4 regions of the Colwellia sp. Bg11-12 genome follow, and region 4 is predicted to be linked to each of the others. Evidence: predicted binding sites of a transcription regulator. Region 4 holds the regulator's gene; each other region holds the start of a gene.
The links. The regulator MetJ, encoded in region 4, represses methionine synthesis genes. The targets are predictions, from matches to a motif close to TAGACGTCTAGACGTCTA.
Positions count from the first base shown of each region.

Region 1 (3,237 bases), on a different contig from region 4:
CTGTCATTTGGTACATAGGGTGTAATAAATCAAGCATCTTAGTAATGCCGTAAGGTCGTAAATCAAAATGCTCTCTAACTAACTCAATCAACTTGGCTTCTGATACTTTACCAGTACCAAAGGTTTCAATTGAAATAGATGTTGGCTCAGCAATACCAATGGCATAAGAAATTTGAATTTCACAACGATCAGCTAAACCAGCAGCAACAATGTTTTTCGCAACATAGCGTCCTGCATAAGCGGCACTGCGGTCAACTTTTGATGGATCTTTACCTGAGAATGCACCACCACCATGACGAGCCATGCCGCCATAGGTATCAACAATAATTTTGCGACCGGTTAAACCACAGTCACCAACGGGGCCACCAATAACAAAACGACCTGTAGGATTAATAAAATATTTAGTATCTTTAGTTAATAACTCTGCAGGTAATACCGCTTTGATAATGTTTTCCATCACAGCTTCGTGTAAATCTTCTTGAGAAATCTCTGGATTATGTTGAGTTGATAAAACAACAGCGTCAATTGCTACGGGTTTATTATCTTCATAAATAAAAGTAACTTGAGACTTTGCATCAGGACGTAACCAAGGTAAAACACCTGATTTACGCACTTCTGCTTGACGCTCTACCAAACGATGAGAATAAAATATAGGCGCGGGCATTAACGTTTCAGTTTCATTGGTTGCATAACCAAACATGAGTCCTTGGTCACCAGCACCTTGATCTTCTGGGTTTGCTCGGTCAACACCTTGTGCAATTTCAGGAGACTGTTGGCCAATTAAATTCATAATGCCACAGGTTTCACCATCAAAACCTACGTCAGATGAAGTGTAACCAATATTACTAATAACATTACGAGTAATCGTTTCTAAATCAACCCATGCGGTGGTAGATACTTCGCCTGAGATAATTGCTACGCCAGTTTTCACCATAGTTTCACAAGCAACACGAGCATTTTTATCTTTAGCGATAATTGCATCAAGCACGGCATCAGAAATTTGATCGGCGATTTTATCTGGATGACCTTCAGAAACTGATTCAGAAGTGAAAAATTGAGTAGACATAAAACCTCAGGAAAAATTTAATAGTTTAAGATATTTTTGAATTAAAGTTATTCTAACTGCAAGATTAACTATTTTCTAGTTTTTTTACGCCTAGATGGCTAAACGGCTAAAAATAACTGTAAATTGCTCATTTAAAGAGCAGGTAATTGTTGTAGCGAGACATTTTTACCAAATAGTACTGACATTAACTGTGCTTGTTCATGTGATATTTTTGAGCTAAAAAAACATTGTTGGGAAATATGTTCATAACTTGCCAGTAATCCCTTAATTTCAAGTTGTCTGGCAAGCTGCTCAGTTACCGGTTGAGCCGTTTCCATAATGGTAATTTTATCCCCAACAATATCTTGTATAAGTTGGCGAACAAAAGGGTAATGAGTACACCCTAATACGAGAGTATCAATATTACTTTGCAGAAGTGGCACTAATAAGGCATTTAGTCTTTTACGGCACTGTTCACTTTCATAAAGACCTTGTTCAATAAGTTCTACTAATCCGGCACAAGGTTGGATATAAATTTCAGCACCATTCTTATGCTTATTCACTAATGATAAAAAACGCGTATTTACAGCGGTTGCTTCTGTTACTAATAAAGCTATTTTTTGGGTTTTACTGTGAATTGCGGCAGGTTTAATTGCGGGCTCAACTCCTATGATTGGAATTGAAACGCGTAAACGTAGCTGATCAATAGCGCTAACCGTTGCAGTATTACAGGCAACAACAATTGCTTTTACTTGCTGGTTAATTAACCAATCTGCAATTTTATTTACCCGTTCAATAATATTTGCCGACGATTTATCGCCATAAGGAGCAAATTGGCTATCTGCAACATAAATAAGGTTTTCATGGGGTAAATTTTGATGAATACATTTAGCTATCGACAAACCACCAATGCCAGAGTCGAAAACACCGATCGCTTGAGAATTTATTGGAACTGACTTTAAGGGGGCTACTTTTTTTTTGGCGATTAGCTGATTTTGAGTCATTATATCTGTCGTTAATGAGTAAGGTATTAAAATTCGTATTTGTTATATTGATTTTAGTCAGGAAAGTAAAGTGCTCTGAGCGTTATTTATTGAATATATTGAGTTTAAAATACATGCCATTTATTTTTTAACTTATCTAAAATACCACTGTTTTTAATTTGATGATAAGCATCCCTATATTTACTAACAACTTTTTCATCACTGTTAAGGCTAAAAGCAAAATATAAATCATGATTAACGACTGATATAGGCATAATTACTTTTAGGTTACTGATATCTAAATTTAATTTACTTGCTCGTGCTTTTAAGGTGTTCTTTGTACCCGTAATAATGTCAACCCTATTAAGATATAGCATTTGTAAGCTTTGCTCTGGTGAACCGAGTACATAAATATAGGGGTACTCTTGTTGCTGAAAATATTGGGCGGTACTTGATGAATTAGTCACGGCTACTTTGTATTTTTTCAGTTCTTTAATATCAGTTATTGATGTTTTAAATTTTTCTTTTAAGCCCCAAGCATAAATATCTTCTTTCATTAATTTTCCACCCCAAATGAATAAACTCTCCCGAGATAAGGTACGAGAGAGTGAAAAAATAAGTGTATTAGGTTGGTTTAGTGCTGTTCTGTAAGCGCGTGCCCAAGGCAATACTTGCAAATCAATATTATCACCTGTAATTTTGAATATTTCTTCCATAACTTCAACTGAAAAGCCGCTAAGCACATTACTTTCTTGGTAGAACTGGTAAGGTGGTAATATTTCCGTGACAACAAGCTGCTCAGCAATACTTGATGAGGTATTGCCGAGCAAAAATATAATGATCCAGAGATATTTTATAGTCATCAAATATCTAACTTATTTAGTAAAGGTTCATAAACTAAGTATAGAACAAGTTGAGTTTTTGGTCTTTAAAAACTCAAAGGGCCTCATAATAATAATGTCAGTAAAGTTATCAATATAAAGAGAAAACCCATGCAAAGTGATGTTTCATTAAAACGATTAAAACAGTTTCCACCATTAATGTGGATCCTGCTCTTTGGCGCTTTCATCACGCGTGGTAGTTTTTATATGGTTTGGCCATTTTTGTCGATTATTTTATATCAACGCTTTGGTATTTCTGCAACAGAAGTTGGTATGATTTTATCTTTTGCCGCTTTAGTCTCGGTATTTATTGGTTTTCTTGGTGGTA
Region 1 covers NZ_JACGUZ010000072.1:141,464-144,700, reverse strand. The annotation lists gene metK (methionine adenosyltransferase) at 1-1,066, opposite strand, end outside; gene murI (glutamate racemase) at 1,198-2,049, opposite strand; gene H4J39_RS12155 (ABC transporter substrate-binding protein) at 2,154-2,891, opposite strand; gene H4J39_RS12150 (MFS transporter) at 3,021-3,237, shown strand, end outside.
Region 1: metK (methionine adenosyltransferase) is a predicted target of MetJ. The motif match lies at 1,158-1,175, and genes of this name have one in related genera.

Region 2 (3,237 bases), on a different contig from region 4:
TCCGTCATCCTGAACTTGTTTCAGGATCTCTTTCTTAACAACGAGAAGAGCAGATACTGAAATAAATTCAGCATGACGAGAATGATACTGAAATAAATTCAGCATGAACTCAAGCTCCATTAGCATGAACTAAAGCTCCGTCAGTATGAAGCCAAACTCCGTCATCCTGAACTTGTTTCAGGATCTCGTCCTTAACAACTTAAAGAGCAGATACTGAAATAAATTCAGCATGACGAGAATGATACTGAAATAAATTCAGCATGAATCCAAACCCCATCAGTATGAACTCAAGCTCCATCAGAATGAATTAAAACGCAATCAGTATGAAGCCAAACTCCGTCATCCTGAACTTGTTTCAGGATCTCGTCCTTAACAACTCAAAGAGCAGATACTGAAATAAATTCAGCATGACGGGAATGATACTGGAATAAATTCAGCGTGACGAGAATGGATAATTACAAAAGATCTGAGGTTTTTGAATTCAGTATGACAACAATTTCGTTCATTTGGGTATTATCGGGGCTGTAATAGGTTTTGTTATGCGGTCAAATGATGGATCGTTAATGTGACAATAAAAAAACGAGACTGATTAAGTCTCGTTGCTATTTTTTATATTATATTATCAGCATACTAATGAAGAATACGTGCGCGAATTGTGCCATCAATCTGCTTTAATTCACGTAATGCAAGCACACTATCTTGCGCTTCGATATCAATAACCACATAACCAATTTGATCATCTGTTTGCAAGTACTGTGCAGCAATATTAATATTGTGTTTTGCAAAGGCTTGGTTAATCTGGGTTAACACACCCGGTTGGTTACGATGAATATGTAATAAACGACTCGTACCTGTATGCTCTGGTAAAGAAACTTCAGGGAAGTTAACCGCTGAAAGTGTTGAACCGTTGTCAGAATACTTAGCCAGTTTACTGGCTACTTCTAAGCCAATATTTGACTGAGCTTCCTTAGTACTACCACCAATGTGCGGTGTTAAAATAACATTGTCAAATTCGCGTAAGGGTGAAATAAATTCTTCATCATTACCTTTGGGTTCAACAGGAAAAACGTCAATAGCAGCGCCCGCAACTTTTTTACTTTTTAGCGCTTGTGCCAGAGCATCAATATCAACGACGGTGCCACGAGAAGCATTAATAAAAATAACACCATCTTTCATGATTGAAAATTCTTTTGCTGCCATCATGTTTTGAGTTTGAACCGTTTCAGGCACGTGCAAACTAACCACATCAGCTTCTTGTAATAAAGCTTTTAAACTCGGTGCTTGACTCGCATTACCTAAGGTAAGTTTAGTTTCGACATCATAAAAGCGAACACGCATACCTAACGTTTCAGCTAAAATACCTAACTGTGTACCAATATGGCCGTAGCCTATAATACCTAACGTTTTCCCGCGAGCTTCTACAGAGCCTGCCGCAGATTTATGCCAGACACCACGATGTGCTTTAGCACTCTTTTCAGGAATGCCACGTAATAATAGTAAGGTTTCACCCAAAACTAATTCAGCAACAGAGCGGGTATTTGAAAAAGGTGCATTAAATACCGGAATACCGCGCTTTTGAGCCGCTTTAATGTCAACTTGGTTAGTACCAATACAGAAACAACCAATAGCGGCAAGTTTCTTGGCATGGCTTAAAACATGATCTGTTAACTGAGTGCGTGAGCGAATACCAATAAAGTGGACATTAGCAATTTTTTTGATTAAATCTTCTTCAGCGAGCGATGTACTTATACATTCAATATTGCTGTAGCCTTTCATTTTTAACTCTTCAATAGCGCTAGGGTGAACGCCTTCAAGTAATAAAATTTTAATTTTTTCTTTTGCTAATGAATTATTGCTCATTTGTCTAATATCTCATGTAGGACTATATAGGTACATTGCCTTAACCATCTATAAAGCATTTAGATGGCTAGATTTCTAAACTAGCATATAGTGTATAAACTCTAAAGATTTATTTTATGAGTTTTGCGCCATCTTTAGTGCCTAAAATTAAAACATCGGCACCGCGAAGGGCAAACAAACCATTAGTAACAACACCTACAATGGCATTAATATCGTTTTCAAGCTTTTTAGGATCAATTATCTCTAAGTTATGCACATCGAGAATCACACAACCGTTATCGGTAATTACGCCCTGACGGTAAACCGGGTCACCACCTAACTTAACAAGCTCGCGCGCTACATAGCTACGTGCCATAGGAATCACTTCTACCGGTAGTGGAAACTTCCCTAGCATGTTTACTTGCTTACTTTCATCGGCAATACAGATAAATGTTTTTGCTACGGCAGCGACAATTTTCTCTCGGGTTAGTGCAGCACCACCACCTTTTATCATCGACAGATATTGAGTGATTTCATCAGCGCCATCAACATAAACATCAATGCTACCCACATCGTTCAATTCAAACACTTCGATACCATGGGCTTTTAATTTTTGAGTCGACACTTCTGAGCTAGAAACTGCGCCTTCAATGTTGTCTTTGATTGTTGCTAGCGCGTCAATAAAGTGATTAACAGTAGACCCTGTGCCTACGCCAACAATGGTATCGTTTTTAATAAATTCGAGTGCTTTAAATGCAGCCGCTTTTTTCATTTCATCTTGTGTCATGTTTATCCTAAATAGTTGGAGACTCATTAATCAGAAGTATATCAGCAGATGATTAAATGTCGAAGTGATAGCTGGTTGTAGGGGTGATAATTTTAAGTAGGGGAATATCCCAAATTTCACAGGGTATTTTTTCAACTTTTTGACAGTCATGCGCTAAGCCAATAGGTAAAGGTTTAGTCTGTTGGTTTTGCTTATATTGAGCATACCAAGTAGCAAGGGTTCGGTCATAAAAGCCTCCGCCCATGCCCAGTCTATTGCCGTATCGGTCAAAGGCGACTAATGGCGTAAATATTATATCCAGGTTCGCGACAGTTATTATATGTCGCACATCAAGTTTAGGTTCTAAAATACCATATTTATTTTTAATAAGAGCAGACGTTTCTGTATAGTGTAAAAAGAGTAAATTCCCTTTACTAAAGGGGTGTATTACGGGCAAATAAACAGCGATGTTATTTTCCCAGCACCAGTTAATAAAGGGTTGTGTGTTCAGCTCTCCGTCATTAGCTAAATAAATTGCTATTTTTTTTATATTCTTCAAGACTTGTTGATTAATCAATTTTTTACATAATAAAAGTGATTGTTCATGTTGATGTAGCGCATTAATTTCGCTG
Region 2 covers NZ_JACGUZ010000075.1:109,104-112,340, reverse strand. The annotation lists gene serA (phosphoglycerate dehydrogenase) at 631-1,860, opposite strand; gene rpiA (ribose-5-phosphate isomerase RpiA) at 1,970-2,626, opposite strand; gene H4J39_RS13700 (5-formyltetrahydrofolate cyclo-ligase) at 2,679-3,237, opposite strand, start outside.
Region 2: serA (phosphoglycerate dehydrogenase) is a predicted target of MetJ. The motif match lies at 1,921-1,938, and genes of this name have one in related genera.

Region 3 (3,237 bases), on a different contig from region 4:
ATTTAAAATCGCCGGTAATAAAGAGGCATCTGCTAATATTTCTGCGCTTTTACCTAATGGAGACTGATTATTATTAGGTAAAAAATTAGCACTAATCTCTGGGTAATTAAGACTAATATGTTCAGCGACCTGTTTAATAATGTCAGTACAATAAACTACCTTTGATTTTTGCTCTTTTATCTCAAAAACCATTTCACGAAATTCAGCTAAACTTTCACTACAGCGTAATAATTGTAATTGAAGGTCTGCCACCACCGGGTGTTCTGGTAACTCATCACTGAGCTCATCGACCAGTAGCTGTACTGTAGCAATAGGCGTGGCGAGTTGATGCGTTATTTGTGCTGAAGCAACACCTAATGACATAACTTTTTCTTGCTTTAATTGCTCTTCCCGAAAAGCCGCTATCGCTAATTCTTTCTGGGAAATTCTTCGAGCCATTCTCCCAACAACTGTAGCAACAACAATGCTAGAAAATAGAAAGTTAATCCACATACCAATAAAGTGACTTTCCATATTGCCATGCATAACTGACATGGGTAATAACCAAAGTAAAACACTGTAAGAAGCAATAGCTAGTAACGCAACCCCCCCTAACATTAGCGGGGGTAATGTTACAGCTGCAATAGCAATAGGGATAAGCAGTAAAGAGACGAAGGCATTAGTTGCTCCACCACTGTAATAAAGAATAAGCGCTAGAAATAAAATATCAGCACAAACTTGCCCAAGTAAAGCAAACTTATCTGCTTCTTTACCCGAACGATAATATAAATAGCTCGCTAAGGTAAATAAAATTTCGCTAAAAATAACAATGATTAACGGTAACCAAGGAAGTTGATATGCTAAAATTACATTAACAAAAAATATCAATATAAGCTGAATGATAATTGCCACACTACGCAGTAAGAGAACCGTGCGAACTTGATTGAATTTTCGAAAAAATAAAGACATAACGTTTGTTCTAGTTAATAGTATGTGTTGATATTACGCTAATTTTTACCTTTAAAACGGATCAAAAATAGTTTTTTTTAAATTTCAGATAAAAACATATAGACATCTAAACGTCTATTGCTGTACAGTTATTTTAATTACATATATTAAGGTTAATTTTAATGTCATCACATGAAGAAAAAATCACACTAGCTGGCGGTTGCTTTTGGTGTATTGAAGGTGCATACAACCAATTAATAGGAATTAAATCTGCAATCTCAGGTTATATGGGCGGTAGTGCCGCACTAGCAACCTATGAAGATGTTTGCTCAGGTCAAACGGGTCATGCCGAAGTTGTGCAACTAACTTTTGATAACAGCGAAATAACGAGTCGTGAAATCTTAGAAGTTTTCTTCACACTGCACGATGCCAGTCAGTTAAATCGTCAAGGCAACGATATAGGTACTCAGTATCGTTCAGGAATTTTTTATCACAATAAAGAGCAACAGCAAATTGCTGAAGATATTATTAAAGAAGTCGACGCTAGTAATATGTATAGTTCAGCTGTCGTGACCGAAGTAACCGAAGCATCAGAGTTCTTCTCTGGTGAAGATTTACATCAAGACTATTTTAATAACAATCCTGGCAACCCTTATTGCCAAGCGGTTGTTTCGCCAAAATTAGCAAAATTTAGAAAAACCTTTGTAGGTAAACTAAAACCTACAGAGACTTAGACTAAATAGATAGCTGATGTAGCTGAAAACTTTATATTAAGGCTTCATCAATATTTTTTATCTGGGTATAGGCCACGTTTTAAGTCTCTCCTATAAATAATAAGTGAGACTTTTAATGATTTACATACCGATGATTAATGACTTAATACATCAAGGTGTATAATTTTCTTCGATATTTATTCGCTAATGGATCGCCATCAGGCAAGGCCTTTAGCACATCAAGATATAAGTCTTTGCTCGCCGTGTCTGCACTATCTTTTTGCATGAGTCTAAATAATAATACCAACGCTTCTTCATGACGATTAACTTGGCTGTACTGGGCAACAAGTTGATGTTGTAGTTCTATATTATCCGTATCATTTGCGAGTTGAGCTTCTAGCGCTTTAATTTCAGGTGAGTCGGCCGCTTGGCTCGCGAGTTCAAGCTTAGCGATAAGTGCATGGTAGTAGCTGTCTTGATCAACCATCATAATCGTAGCTAATAATGACTCAGCTTCCACTACTTTACCTGTTTGCAAATAAACATCCGTCAACATTAATTTAATATCAGCACGTTCACTGTTGAGTTGATAAGCATTATTGATCACGGTAAAAGCATCATTAACATGATTATCTGCTAATAATTTTTGGGCCTGAATAAGCAGCAAATCTTCTTCTTTAGGTAAATGATTCGCTAAAAACTCTTTGATATGCTCATCGTTTTGCGGTCCAGTTAATCCGTCAAGTGGTTGACCATCTTTAACTAAGATAGCTGTAGGTAGCCCTTGAATACCAAACTGTTGGGCAATTTGTTGCTGAGTTTGACAGTCGACTGTGGCATATAATATATATTCTTCAAAACCTTGTAAGCCATGGGCTAACTTATCTTTTAGCTCTAAACTTTCCGGTACCTGCGCCGCCCAAAAGTCGACTAAGACTAACTTGGTCTTTGATTCTTCTAAAATAACTTGTTGAAAATTTTCTAGGGTAATTTCAATGGCATTTGTAGTCACATTCACTTCCATTTAGTTTATTGATGAGCGTCTATAATCTATATTTTGGGGCGATTATAGAAAGCTCAAGTGCCCTAACGCAAAAAGCTGAATTCCAGCAGGAATTCAGCTTTTTGCGTTAGGCGTGATAATAATTAGACTTCGCTCAATAACTCACGAGCAATAATTATTTTTTGAATTTCGCTCGTACCTTCATAAATAGTGGTAATGCGGACATCTCGTGCCATACGCTCTAATGGATATTCTTTAATGTACCCTGCACCACCCATCAATTGTAATGCGTCGTAACAAGCAATATTGGCTTTTTCAGCAGCAAATAACTTCGCCATAGAAGCTGATTTACCAAACGGTAAACCTTGTTCTTTTGTGTAAGCCGCTTGCATAAGTAACAGGCGGGCAGCTTCTAAATCAGTGTAACGCTCAGCGAGCTTCCATTGTAAACCTTGGAAGTTTGATAATGCTTGGCCAAATTGCTGACGTTCAGTAATAAATGCACGGGCGTAATCCATAGCGGCTAAACCAATACCTAACGCTAATGAGCCAATACCAATACGACCACCAGCAAGTTCGCCAACAGCAACGCCA
Region 3 covers NZ_JACGUZ010000071.1:226,877-230,113, reverse strand. The annotation lists gene H4J39_RS09970 (HAMP domain-containing sensor histidine kinase) at 1-948, opposite strand, end outside; gene msrA (peptide-methionine (S)-S-oxide reductase MsrA) at 1,110-1,661, shown strand; gene H4J39_RS09960 (tetratricopeptide repeat protein) at 1,804-2,652, opposite strand; gene H4J39_RS09955 (acyl-CoA dehydrogenase family protein) at 2,787-3,237, opposite strand, start outside.
Region 3: msrA (peptide-methionine (S)-S-oxide reductase MsrA) is a predicted target of MetJ. The motif match lies at 1,048-1,065, and genes of this name have one in related genera.

Region 4 (3,237 bases):
ACGGTTAATTGTTCTATATCATCTGACAAAATATCAATTAAGACAGCTGCACTGCTCTTATTTAATAGTTCACTAATTAATACACTTTGTGACTGTTTTAATGCCTCAATGGCGACTAAAAGATCCTGACTATTTTCAACAGCGAGTTCATAAATATTGAATAAGTCATCCGTCGTATTACCATTAGCCGAGACAACGACTAAATCATCTAACTGACAATTTTGGCGGATAATATCAACCACACGATCAATACATTGTGTAGTTGCTAAGCTGCTACCACCAAATTTATGTACATGTATAGCATGTTTGGCAAGTTGATTATTCCCTGATGATAACGGTTCTACTGTATTTGACTTTGTCATTTTCACTCATTAATTATGCTATTAAAATAGTCTAAAACCTTAAATTTGGCTCGCAAGTAAAGCTTGTTCCAAATCACTGATAATATCAGTAATGTCTTCAATACCTACAGAAATTCTAACTAAGGATTGCGTGATGCCTGCGGCAATTTGTGCTTCAATTTCCATACCTGCGTGAGTCATCGTTGATGGATGACTTATTAAGCTTTCGACACCACCTAACGATTGTGCCAAAGTAAAGAGTGCTAACTTATCAAACAACACTTTAACCGCTTCAACACCGCCTTTTATTTCAAAACTCATCATAGCGCCAAAATCTTTTTGTTGTCGCTTTGCAATTTCATGTCCTGGATGGTCTTTCAAACCAGGAAAATACACGGCATTAATTGCTGAGTGACTTTTTAGGTATTTTGCCACAACATTCGCATTCTCTTGATGTTGTTTCATGCGAATAGGCAATGTTTTTAAACCACGTAATGCAAGATAGCTGTCAAATGGTGAACCGGTAATACCAATACAATTTGCCCACCACGCAAGCTCTTCACCAAGCTTCTGCTCTTTTGTTACTAATACGCCGCCAACCACATCACTATGACCGTTAATATATTTAGTTGTTGAGTGAAAAACAATGTCTGCACCTAATAATAACGGCTGCTGCAAAAGAGGTGAAAGAAAAGTATTATCTACCGCAACTAAAGCTCCTACAGCATGACTCGCCTTAGTAACCTTTTCTATATCAACCAAACGTAATAAGGGGTTACTGGGTGATTCAACCAGTACTAATCTTGGCTTTTGCGCCAGAGCTTGAGCTAAGGCTTCTTGATCATTTTGATCAACAACAATAACATTAAATTGGCCACGTTTTGCTAAATGGGTAAATAATCGATAACTGCCACCGTAACAATCATGGGGGATAATAACAGTGTCTTGTGTTGTCAGTAATTGACAGATTAAGTGAACAGCAGACATACCAGTACTAGTGACGATACCCACTGCGCCGTGCTCTAAATCAGCAATAGCTTGCCCGAATGTACTACGTGTTGGATTTCCTGTCCTAGAATAATCAAATTGGCGCTTATCATTAAAGCCTTTTAAGGCGTAAGTACTCGATAAATGAATTGCAGGAACAACCGCACCATGGTGTTTGTCACTATTAATACCGGCTCTAACAGCCAATGTTGCTGGTTTTTTGCTTGTCATTTTTTGCTCCAATTGGACAGTAAAATCAAATAGATGTTTGGACGTCTATAACTCTAAACGCTTTGCTTTTGTCGGTCAAGGACTTTAGACTTCTAAACTTCTACACATTCGTTATTGACTCAACGCCAACAACCAGTAAAATCTAACTTATAAAAAATAATTTAGCTAAACAAGGTAATTAAATGGCAAAGTGGAATGGCGATTATATAAAACCATACGCCGAACATGGAAAAAAAAGTGAGCAAGTTAAAAAAATCACTGTATCAATTCCGTTGCGTGTACTTAAAGTATTAACTGACGAACGCACCCGTCGACAAGTTAATAACTTACGCCATGCGACAAACAGTGAATTGTTATGTGAAGCTTTTTTACATGCTTTTACTGGGCAGCCTCTTCCTGATGATGGTGATTTAACAAAAGATAATACTGAAATTCTCCCCAAAAGTGTTCGAGATGCATTGATAGCAAAGGGGATTACCGACTTTAGTCAATTTGAAGTAGATGACGAGTAGTGCTTATTTACACTCATTTAAAAGACGCTGTAGCGTCTTTTTTTATGCCTAAACGATAAGCATCAATAACACCCAACCCCCAACAAATTACGAGTATATAGGTTAATGTGCTCACCCATAACTGATCAAGAATAATCGGGTGTTTTGCTATTTCATCTGCAAGTGCTTGGCTGTTTAGCCCAATTTCACCTGATTTTACTTTTTCAATAAGTGGCTGATATTTACTGACCACCTCTTCAATATACAAATAAGCCGTTATTGAGAATATCAAAATTAGCGCTATTGCACGCCGATAGGCCTTAAAGATCAGCTGACCAACTCCTGGATAAACAAGCGCAGAGAGTAAAACTGCTTTTGTTGCATTTTTCATTATGACTCTCCAACGTGTTTATCTCAGCTTATTGGCATGACACGATTATATTTTACTGGTTATTCCATATAATTTTCAGGCATCGCTAATGCGGCAACGCCAGAATCAACCGCAGCTTGGGCAACAGCAAGTGCAACTCGACCACATAAACCACGATTGTTCCTTTGCGCTAATTATTCCATATAATTTCAGGCATCGCTAATGCGGCAACGCCAGAATCAACCGCAGCTTGGGCAACAGCAAGTGCAACTCGACCACATAGACCACGATTGTTCCTTTGTGCTGATTATTCCATATAATTTTCAGGCATCGCTAATGCGGCAACGCCAGAATCAACCGCAGCTTGGGCAACAGCAAGTGCAACTCGACCACATAGACGTGGGTCCATTGGTTTAGGAATGATATATTCCTTACCAAAAGTTAGACTTTGCTCACCGCTAGCATCTAGCACTTCCTGCAAAACAGGTTCTTTTGCTAAGTCACGAATAGCATTAACAGCGGCAATTTTCATTTCATCGTTAATGGTTCTAGCACGAACATCTAGTGCTCCACGGAAAATAAACGGAAAACATAAAACATTATTCACTTGGTTAGGGTAATCAGAACGTCCAGTGGCAATAATAAGATCATCGCGAACAGCAAGCGCTAATGCTGGTTTAATTTCCGGATCAGGGTTTGAACAAGCAAATATCACCGGATTCGCCGCCATCAGTTTTACATTTTCAGCAGAAAGTAAGTTCGGCCCAGAAACACCAACAAAAACATCTGCGCCATCAATAACATCTTCTAGCGTACG
Region 4 covers NZ_JACGUZ010000078.1:195,747-198,983, reverse strand. The annotation lists gene metL (bifunctional aspartate kinase/homoserine dehydrogenase II) at 1-362, opposite strand, end outside; gene metB (cystathionine gamma-synthase) at 402-1,559, opposite strand; gene metJ (met regulon transcriptional regulator MetJ) at 1,742-2,071, shown strand; gene H4J39_RS15695 (hypothetical protein) at 2,085-2,441, opposite strand; gene H4J39_RS15690 (malic enzyme-like NAD(P)-binding protein) at 2,728-3,237, opposite strand, start outside.